2 regions of the Lysinibacillus sp. 54212 genome follow, and region 2 is predicted to be linked to the other one. Evidence: riboswitches for the same ligand, from Rfam matches in the RefSeq annotation. Region 2 holds a riboswitch; the other holds the start of a gene.
The links. Region 2 has a riboswitch for cobalamin ahead of cobJ (precorrin-3B C(17)-methyltransferase). Riboswitches for the same ligand answer to the same signal wherever they lie in the genome.
Positions count from the first base shown of each region.

Region 1: it holds a riboswitch for cobalamin, as region 2 does, so the genes downstream of both, V4T18_RS15790 (ABC transporter substrate-binding protein) here and cobJ (precorrin-3B C(17)-methyltransferase) in region 2, are expected to answer to the same signal.

Region 1 covers NZ_JBAFWZ010000029.1:16,458-21,906, forward strand. Annotated here, with positions in the region: gene speB (agmatinase) at 1-59, shown strand, start outside; gene V4T18_RS15780 (DUF1934 domain-containing protein) at 236-667, shown strand; gene argS (arginine--tRNA ligase) at 664-2,331, shown strand; cobalamin riboswitch at 2,837-2,956, shown strand; gene V4T18_RS15790 (ABC transporter substrate-binding protein) at 3,131-4,078, shown strand; gene V4T18_RS15795 (FecCD family ABC transporter permease) at 4,071-5,069, shown strand; gene V4T18_RS15800 (adenosylcobinamide amidohydrolase) at 5,070-5,449, shown strand, end outside.
Region 2 covers NZ_JBAFWZ010000017.1:30,038-35,486, forward strand. Annotated here, with positions in the region: gene V4T18_RS12595 (precorrin-8X methylmutase) at 1-275, opposite strand, end outside; gene cobK (precorrin-6A reductase) at 279-1,037, opposite strand; gene cobJ (precorrin-3B C(17)-methyltransferase) at 1,047-2,696, opposite strand; cobalamin riboswitch at 2,830-3,013, opposite strand; cobalamin riboswitch at 3,134-3,316, shown strand; gene V4T18_RS12610 (energy-coupling factor ABC transporter permease) at 3,447-4,190, shown strand; gene V4T18_RS12615 (energy-coupling factor ABC transporter substrate-binding protein) at 4,192-4,491, shown strand; gene cbiQ (cobalt ECF transporter T component CbiQ) at 4,478-5,257, shown strand; gene V4T18_RS12625 (energy-coupling factor ABC transporter ATP-binding protein) at 5,275-5,449, shown strand, end outside.

The DNA of each region.
Region 1 (5,449 bases), on a different contig from region 2:
TGACTGCCAACACGGCTAGTAAGCTAATCCGTGAAATGATCCTTGGCTGGGTGAAATAAACTACACATTAAGCTGTAATGCAAATAGTGCATTTCAGCTTTTTTTTAATAGTTTTGTCTCAAACGGACAGAGCATATAAAAGAAGCCTAATTTATACTTAGTTGTTGCTTAAAGAGAGCTATTCATCCTATAATAAAAAGGTTATATTACCGAAACAAAGGGGCGATCCAATGCTATGAACGATGTAGGAACAAAAGTGAAAATAAAGCTAGTTTCATCCATCATTCCAAAGGATGGAGAGCTTGAAACATATGAAATGTGGCTACAAGGGTCCTTGGTGGAGAAAGCAGGAACGCACTATTTACGTTATGAAGAAATTCAAGATGATAAAGAAATTCGTACAACAGTAAAGCTAACAAACGACCAAGCTCTTATTATGCGTAGTGGGGGCGTCACGATGCGTCTTCCTCTAAACCTACAACAAAAAGAGCGAGGGCATTACGAAAGTATATATGGATCCATTCCAATTGTTATTAAAACACATCAATTATCGTGTGAAAGGCTTGAGGGAAGCGGTCGGTTTAAAACACAGTACGATTTAATAATTGGTGGCGCATCTGTCGGCCATTACACATTAGAAATTAATTACTCGGAGGTACAAGGATGAACGCTGTAGAACAATTACAACAACAAATTAAAGCGGTGCTAGCTGCGGCTGTTGAAAAAGCGGGCTTAGTAGAAGCTGGAACAGAATATAATATTCATTTAGAAACACCTAAAGATAAAGCGAACGGAGACTTTGCAACAAATCTAGCTATGCAATTAACAAAGCTAGCGAAAAAGCCGCCTCGTGCGATTGCAGAAGCAATTTTGGAAAATGTGGATAAGGAAAACACAGATATTGAAAAAATCGAAATTGCTGGTCCTGGTTTTATGAACATTACCGTTCGCAAGGATTTTTTAGCTGGCGTTGTTAAATCAACTTTCGAACAAGGCGAAAATTACGGTCGCTCAAACGCAGGTGAGGGTGAGAAAGTTCAAGTTGAGTTTGTATCAGCGAACCCAACTGGTGATTTGCATTTAGGGCATGCGCGCGGAGCTTCAGTAGGGGATTCTCTATGCAATGTATTAGATTTCGCAGGCTATGCCGTAGCACGTGAATATTATATTAATGATGCAGGAAACCAAATTAACAACTTAGCGTATTCGCTAGAGGCTCGTTATAAGCAGGCGCTAGGCTTAGAGGCTGAAATGCCAGAGGACGGCTACCACGGGCCCGATATTATTGAAATCGCTGGCGAGTTAGCGAAGCAATTCGGTGCAGAAATTTTAGAAAAATCGGATGAAGAACGCTTCAAATTTTTCCGTGAGCACGGCTTACGTTTAGAGCTTGCAAAATTACAAAAAGACTTAGCGAACTTCCGTGTTGAGTTTGATGTTTGGTATTCAGAAACTTCCCTATATAACAACGGGAAAATTGAAGTAGCATTAGACAAATTAAAGGCAAATGGACATGTGTTTGAAGAGGAAGGCGCGACTTGGTTCCGCTCGACAACATTTGGTGACGACAAGGATCGTGTGCTTATTAAAAATGACGGCTCATTTACGTACCTGACTCCTGATATCGCATACCATGAGGATAAATTACAACGTGGCTTTGATAAATTAATTAATATTTGGGGTGCAGATCACCACGGCTATATCCCACGTATGAAGGCAGCGATCGAAGCACTTGGCTATAACCGTGACACACTTGAAGTAGAAGTTATTCAAATGGTTCAGCTCTATAAAAATGGCGAGAAATTCAAAATGTCGAAGCGTACGGGTAACGCGGTTACAATGCGTGAGCTAGTAGAAGAGGTAGGCTTAGATGCAGTACGTTACTTCTTTGTAAAAACTGCTGGCGATTCACATATGGACTTTGATTTAGACTTAGCAGTTTCGCAGTCTAATGAAAACCCTGTATATTATGCTCAATATGCACATGCACGTATTTCTTCTATTTTACGTTCAGCTGCAGAGCAAGGATACGCTACTTCATTAGATAATCTTGGTTTATTAGTTGCTGAAAAGGAAGAAGATGTATTGAAAAAAGTTGGTGCATTCCCTCAAATCGTAGCGGATGCAGCGAAACACCGTACACCTCACCGTATTGCAAACTATATTCAAGAATTAGCATCTACATTCCATAGCTTCTATAATGCTGAAAAGGTACTAAACGCCGATAATAAAGAATTAACAGAGGCACGTTTAGCACTTATTACAGCAGTAAAAACAACATTGGCGAATGCACTAAAGCTAATTGGCGTAAGTGCACCAGAAAAAATGTAAGATCTAGGCATCCTGAACAATCAGGGTGCCTTTTCTATTGGAGTGTGGTAAGTAGATACGTTTGTTTGAATAAGAGTCATGGTTTTTGATTTACTAGCCATAAATTTCGAAATACTAGCCACATTTTTGAATTTACTAGCCAAAATTTCAAAAATACTAGCCAATTACGAGTTGCAGCCACAAATTTTCGAATACAGTCCGAAATTATTGATATAGTAGCCTCAAATTTCAAAATACTAGCCATATTTTTCGATTTACTAGCCAAAATTTCAAAAATACTAGCCACATTTTTTGATTTACTAGCCGATTTTTTCAAAATACTAGCTACATTTCAAGAAATACTAGCCAACTACGATTTGCAGCCACAATTATTAAAAAATCTAGCCCGAAAATTAAATTTAATCGCTCTTGTGATAATTCATATTCCGGCAAACTTCCGAAATACAATATACGAATAATTTTATCTGTAAAAATAGTATTTTTACGCTATAATAAAGAAAATTGAAAAATCTAAAATCATAAGGATATAGGGTAAGTCGGTGTGAATCCGACGCGGTCCCGCCACTGTAATTGCATGATGCAAGAATGCAAAAGCCAGAAAACCGGTCTTTATGGACACCAATGCAAGCCTACGAGGATAGGGTGGTAGCGAAACCTGTGTTTTTGTACGCAAATTTTGCTCTTTCCTACTTCTCTTACATTGGTAAGGGATTTTTTTTTGAAAAAAATCTTTATTGGAAAATAACATCTCTCCTTATTTTGATCAGGGTGAGAATTTCTAATTCTAGGAGGAGAAAGAATGAAGAAGCTTTGGCAGCTATGGTTAACAGCCCTATTAACGTTGGGTTTACTCTCTGCATGTAACGAGGATAATGCAAGCAGTGGGGCAAAGGTCAAGCAAAATGATGAAGTAAATAATGAACAAGTATTTCCAGTAACAGTAAAGGATGCTAGAGGGAATGACGTTACGCTACAGGAAGCACCAGATCGTATCGTCTCGTTAACACCATCCAATACGGAAATTTTATTTAGCCTGGGCTTAGATGAGGAAATCGTTGGAGTAAATGATAATGATAACTACCCTGAGCAAGTAGCAGAGAAAACAAGTGTTGGTGGAATGGAATTTAATATAGAGACAATTATTTCATTACAACCAGATATTGTGTTTGCACACGAATCGAGCATGTATATGATGGAAGGCGCTATTGATCAACTAGTTTCTGCAGGCATCAAAATATTTGTTGTGAAAGATGCGATGAACTTTGAAGAAACGTATAAAACTATTGAAGAAATTGGTACATTAACAGGTAAGGAAGACGAGGCAGAAAAAGTAACTAAAGATATTCAAAATAAGCTAGCGGAAATTCAAGCTAAAGTAAAAGGTCAGGAGCCGAAAACTGCTTTCATCGTTGTTGGTACACAGCCAGATATTTATGTTGTCGGTCAAAACAATTTTATGAATGAAATGCTTAAAGCGATTAACGTTACGAATGCCGTTGAAGTTGAAGGCTGGCCAATGTATAGCGCTGAGGAATTTGTGGACAGTAATCCGGATTCTATCATTTTCACATACGCTGGGGATGATGAAGTAATTAAAAATAATAAAGCATTCTCTGTGATGAAGGCTGTTCAAAGTAATTCACTAACGGTTGTTGATGGTGATACAACGAGTAGACAAGGTCCACGTCTAGCCTTAGGAGTAGAAGCCTTAGCGAAAGCAATTTATCCAGAGGCTTTTAATGAATAAAAAATATACAATCGCGTATATTTTCTCGCTAATCCTATTAGCAACTAGCGTGTGGTTTGGCATATCAATCGGCTCGGTCGATATTCCACTTTCAACCTTATGGGATAGCGAATCAAACCCATCAGCCTACAGCATTTTATGGAATATTCGCATGCCGCGTGTAATCCTTGCGGGGCTAGTCGGGGCTTCACTAGCTATTGCAGGTGCTGCATTTCAAGGGCTGTTAAAGAATCCGCTTGCTGACCCATATACGTTAGGCATCTCATCAGGTGCCTCTGTTGGTGCGGTTACTACTATTTTCTTTAGTGTATCTCTACCACTACTAGGCATATACACGCTTCCGATCTTTAGTATGGTTGGTGCGCTGCTCACGATGCTTGCTGTAATGAGCTTTGCTAAATTAGTGGACCGTACGATGAAGATGGAGACACTGATACTAACAGGAATAATTTTTAGCTCCTTTTTAGGTTCATGCATTTCATTAATGATTGCATTAACGGGGGAGGAGCTTCGTTCGATTATGGGCTGGCTTCTTGGTAGCGTTTCGATGCGCGGATGGCCGTATGTGAAAATGATTCTTCCATTTGTAATTGTAGGTACACTTCTTATTTGGCTAAATCGTCGTGAGCTTAATGCGATGATTTATGGTGAAGACCGGGCGAAATATTTAGGAGTGGATGTTAAACGAAGTAAATATATTCTTTTAGCTGGTGGTTCTATGCTAACGGGTGCAGCTGTTGCGGTATCAGGAACGATTGGATTTTTAGGTCTAGTCGTTCCTCATATGGTACGAATGATTATTGGTACCGATCATCGCCATTTACTACTCATCTCATTTTTAAATGGAGCAAGCTTACTTGTCATATGTGATCTAGTATCGCGTACAATTATTGCACCAATTGAGCTGCCGATTGGGGTTATTACTGCGTTTATCGGAGCACCGGTATTTTCATATATTTTCTTTAAACAACGAAAGGGACGGGTGGCATAAATGCTGAAAGTAGAAAATATCTCAGGCGGCTATGGCAGCGTACCCATCGTCCATAATATTTCGTTTACTGTAGGGCAAGGGAAGATGCTAGGTATTCTTGGACCAAATGGTAGCGGTAAATCGACCCTATTGAAACTAGTCAGTGGCATTATTGCTCCCACTTCCGGAACCGTTTTTATTGATGAGAAAGAGATGCAGAGCTATTCACCAAAAGGGCTAGCGAAAAAAATGGCGGTTTTACCACAGCTTCATGCAAATGCCTTTTCAAATTCTGTGTATGAAACGGTATCGCTCGGTCGATATCCGCACCAAAAAGGCTTTTTTTCTTCGTGGTCAGATCAGGATGAACGGGCAGTTACAATAGCAATGGAGCAAACAGG
Region 2 (5,449 bases):
GAGCCACTTTCTATCATTTGAACATCTGCTACGACATGACGGCCTGCTAAAATCGACTGGATGCCCGCTTCAATTGCGTCATCCGTAAAAATCATACTGCGCCCTAATTCAAAGTCTGCAGAAGCGTGAATAACACGACGAACGACTAGCCACTGCTCATCTGTAAATGAGTGCTCGCCCATTTCATCTTTAATCATCGCGAAGCTGTAGTCATAAATTTTGTCTGGATCTACTGTTAACGGAACAAATTCCGTATTAAAATTCATATTTGCCATAATTTATAATCCTCCTAAAATAGTCTTTACTTCATCAAATGTTGTACATAAGTTGCTATACGAAATTTTAGGTCGTTTAATTAAAACAACCGGAATATTTAGCTCTAAGGCAGCGTCCATTTTTTCATCGACAGAGCCAACCTTGCCGCTTTCCTTCGTAATAACAAGCGTTGTCTCGTACTGCTTGTAGAGCGCTACGTTTAGCTCTTTAGAAAATGGTCCTTGGATTGCGATTATATCTCGTTGTTTTACACCAAGCCCATCACACTTTTCCATATTTTCTTTATTCGGTAGCATTCTGCATACTAATCGGATAGCCGGCTCGTCTAGCAATTCCTTTGTAAAGGTTGCCAGTGTTTTACTGCCTGTTGTCAGCATGACTGTACCATTGTGAGATTTTGCTGCCCTCGCTGCCTCCTCGTATGTTTCTACCTCCGTCACAAGGGGATGCTTATATGTTTCTAGTGGCCTCTCGTATCGAATGTATGGAATATTCAGACTTGAGGAGGCTAGCATTGCTGTTTTAGATGCTTCCTCTGCATACGGATGACTCGCATCCACAATACAAGTAGCGCCGATTTTATTTATCAACGTCTCCATATCTTGAGCTGTTAATCGACCAATACTAGTGTGCACTCCTGCCTCTTGTAAGCTATGCGCCGCTGACTCAGTAACAACAGTCGCAAGCAGCTCATGCCCTTGCGACTGTAACACTACCGCAAGCTCCCTCGCATCACTAGTGCCTGCTAAAAATAAAATCATAATAGCCTCCTAATCTCCACAAGGTGCTTCTTCGATTTCGATTTTGCAGCTCATATCATGGTAGTTATAATGCAAAATTTTCTTCACACGCTTGAAATATTTAAATAATCGTTCGTTCGGATGAGCATTCTCTTTATATTCTTCAATTATCCTTGAGAGCAGTGGTACCAGCTCTTCTGGTGCTAAACCTTCCACAACAGGCTGTGCTGCATGAGCAGTTCTCCCAACAGGCTTCGCTCCAATGAATAAGTCAAATTTTTTCTTACGATATACGATACCAATATCATCAAACACCGCGCGATAGCACGCCATACCACAGCCATTAAATCCAATATGTAGTTCCTTCGGTAGCTTCATCCCACCAAGAGTCTCCATAATCTCCTCTGCATATGGAATCGACTCAGCCTTTTCTCCGTAGCAGAAATCACAGGCCTTAACATTTAACACATCGCCCATCGGTAAGACGAGCAGCCCCTCTGCCTTGATAGCTTCCACTACTGCTTGTGGATTCTCAGTTGGCAATTTCACTAGGAAGCGATGGTCAGGTGTATATTCAAATGTTCCCTTTTCCCCAACAATTTCAGCGAGCTTCTGTAGCTGCCTTGGTGAAATGATTTTATTTGCTACACCAGGAGATACGGCAAACTCAAATATAGATTCAATTGGCTGACTCACGATAAACGGATTATCAATTTTTTGATTCGTTACAAGTGCCAATGCTTTTTGAGCTAGCCTAAGCGAAGGTACTTTCGGTTCCATTTTTTTTAGTGGAACTGGGTTCTGTATGGCAACAATTTTTTCATAGCCCGCCTTCGCTTCCCCTGTTTCCTGATCTAATGCCCACGGTTCGGCTTCTTTTTTCAAGCGCTGATGCGGTTTCCATATTTGCTTTTCATCACCGAGCGTATATTTCCGTTGATAGCCGCGCGGTGTGATAATTTTATTATCATAAAAAAAGGTCGATGAGTTACCTACAACAACTGTTGTGAGCATGCCGATATCATGCTCTAGCATTTCTGCTAATGTTGTCAAAACGATATTTTGTGTATCTCGGTAAGCACTTTTTACAAGTCCCACAGGTGTATCTGGTGAACGATACTTCAATAAAATCTTTTGCGCCTCCACGATTTGACGAGTACGACGGCCTGATTTCGGGTTATAAAAGGCGATTACAAAATCAGCCATTGCTGCTGCCTCAATTCGTTTTTCAATAACCGTCCACGGCGTTAAGTGATCACTTAAGCTGATCGTACAAGAGTCATGCATAACGGGTGCACCTAGTAAGCTTGCACAGGAATTAATCGCCGAGATGCCAGGTACAACCTCTACCTCGATCCCCGTTGCTTCTTTCCACCCTTTTTCGATGAGTACCTCATAAACAAGACCTGCCATTCCATACACACCCGAGTCTCCGCTCGATATTACCGAAACGATGTGTCCCGCTTCCGCCTGCTTTACCGCTTCCTGAGCACGCGACACTTCCTCCGTCATGCCTGTACTAACAATCGTTTTAGCTGTTACTAAATGCTGGATTAACTCAACATATGTTTTATAGCCCATGATGTGGTCACTTTGCTGTAGAGCATCGACAGCCCGTTTTGTAATATGCTCTCTGTCTCCAGGACCAAAGCCTACAACGAAGATCTTTCCCTTAACCATAGCTCTCCCTCCTCAAAAAAAATGCCCGCACCTCTTTTCAAAAAGAGATACAGGCATGTGAAATTCTATACAAAAAATGCATACAAAAGCACAAGAACATTATTGTCCCGCCTATACTTCTCCCTCCGAAAAGTAAGTGTCGTTTAAATAAGCAGGTTTCCTGGCTTGAGCGTCGCTTTACTTTCACATCTTCCCATCATAATGACAGTGATTTATTGTGATTTCATCAGCTTTACAGTAGCGGGGGCTGCATTAGATTTTCACTAATTTCCCTTTTACCTCACAAAATCGTGAGCACTTATTTAAAATTGCAAAAATTAAATTAATATTAAAATAACATAGATAAAAGAAAATTGATATGCTTTTAAATTTTTTTATATTTCAAACTTTTTCGTGACAAACCTATTTTTTAAATGCTAGAATCTTTATCAATGACGATAACCTAATGATTTTTTGGTGCTAACCTTTAGCTTAATAGGGAAGACGGTGTGAGTCCGTCGCTGTCCCGCAACTGTAACTCTGAGCAGATTACTAGAAGAGCCACTGCGATTCTTTCGTGGGAAGGCTTGTAAAATGCAATGAAGAGAAGCCAGGAGACCTGCCAGAAATGACGTACTATTCAACCTACGAGGATAGGTGCGAAAGAGAAAGCAAATTAAGATTTGCTTTTTTAGTGTTGCACTTCTTCTCCTGAAAGGTGCTTTTTTTATTGCACTTTTTTCGTCAAATAATCAAAAAGGAGAAAGAAAGATGAAGCATTTATTACCAAAGCTTGGGTACTTCGGAGTTGTACTATTATTCATACCGAAACAAGCGCACGCCATGCATATCATGGAAGGATTTTTACCAATAGGATGGGCTATCTTTTGGGGAGCACTCTGCTTACCATTCTTAATAAAAGGGATTAGCTCAATTCGAAGCGTCGTAAAGGATAATCCAGAAAGTAAACTATTACTTGCCTTATCAGGAGCATTTACATTTGTGCTATCTGCATTAAAAATTCCATCTGTTACAGGGAGTTGCTCTCATCCAACAGGTGTGGGCTTAGGCTCTATATTGTTTGGACCATTCGTAATGAGCGTACTTGGCTCAATCGTATTACTATTCCAATCACTCCTACTTGCCCACGGTGGTTTAACTACATTAGGAGCTAATATTTTTTCAATGGCGATCGTTGGTCCCTTTATCGCTGTAGGTGTTTATAAATTAGCAATAAAATGGGGACTGTCCCTTAGTATCGCTGTATTTTTCGCTGCCATGTTAGGTGATCTCGGTACATATGTGATGACATCAGTTCAACTCTCACTAGCGTTCCCGGCAGAAGTGGGTGGAATACTAGGCTCATTCCAAAAATTTGCGAGCATTTTCGCACTAACCCAAATTCCTTTAGCTGTTAGTGAAGGGTTATTAACGGTTATCATTATGAATTTCTTACAAAAGTACAATATGAACGAGCTAGTACAATTACGAATTTTAAAGGCAAAGGAGAGCTAATATGTTGAAGAAAAATTTGATTCTATTCCTACTTGTTGTCCTTTTAGCCATCTTGCCTGTTCTATTTTTAAAGGATGCAGAATTTGGCGGAGCAGATGGAGAGGCAGAGGAGGCAATTACTGAAATTGCTAATGATTATGAGCCTTGGTTTAATGCGATTTGGGAGCCTCCAAGTGGGGAAATTGAAAGCTTATTATTTGTGCTACAAGCGGTCATCGGCTCAATAATTATCGGCTATTTCATTGGGTATACTCGTGGTAAACACTCGAAAAACTCATCAAAACAGCATGCTAAACATTGATTTTCTTTCACACCATAACGCACTGAGAAGGGTTGCCGCTAGTCAAAAGCTTCTCTTTGCAATAAGTGCATTACTTGCAGTTACGATTTCCAGAAATAATGAGATTGCCCTTTGGACACTACTTTTTATGAGTAGTGTCATTGTTTTCTATGCAAAAATCCCTTGGAAATCCTACGCCATATTAATGCTTGCACCGCTTGGATTTAGCCTAGCCGGTATAGTGACGATTGTTATTTCGATAGCATGGAATGGTCCAATCCCCGCTCATGCTGTGTGGGATGCTTCACTCGCTCAATTGTCCCTTTATATTTTGCCCAATGATCTTTCACGTGCACTAAACATATTTTTAGTAGCATTTAGCGCGACAGGCTGTTTATATTTTTTAATTTTAACAACGCCTATTTATGAGATTAGCCCAATATTACTTAAAGGCAAGGTACCAGTCGTTATAGTAGAATTGATTGAATTAATTTACCGTTTTATCTTCCTATTTCTTCAAACATACGAACAGCTCTATACAGCACAGCAGGCACGATTAGGCTATAAAAGCTATAAATCTAGCTTTTCTTCACTAAGCCTAATGATTAGTTCTCTGTTTAAATCGATGTTTTTACGTTACGGGACGATGACACACGCCATGAAGGCTCGAAATATCGAACAATTTACTATTCCTCAAGCATTCTTGAAGAGAAGAAAATGGCTACCAAGGCTGACGCTACTATTTACGATGTACTTTTTGCTTAGTGCAGTGCTTTTAGTCTTGTAAGAAAGGGGAAAGACCCAATGACAACACCTTATTTTGAATTTGATTCTGTATCTTTTCAATATGCGGATGGTACGAAGGCAATTGACAGTATCTCCTTGACGATTCCTCGAGGCAAAAAAATAGCCATTCTAGGAGAAAATGGCTCAGGAAAATCGACGCTATTTAAACTGTTAATGGGCCTAGAAAAACCGA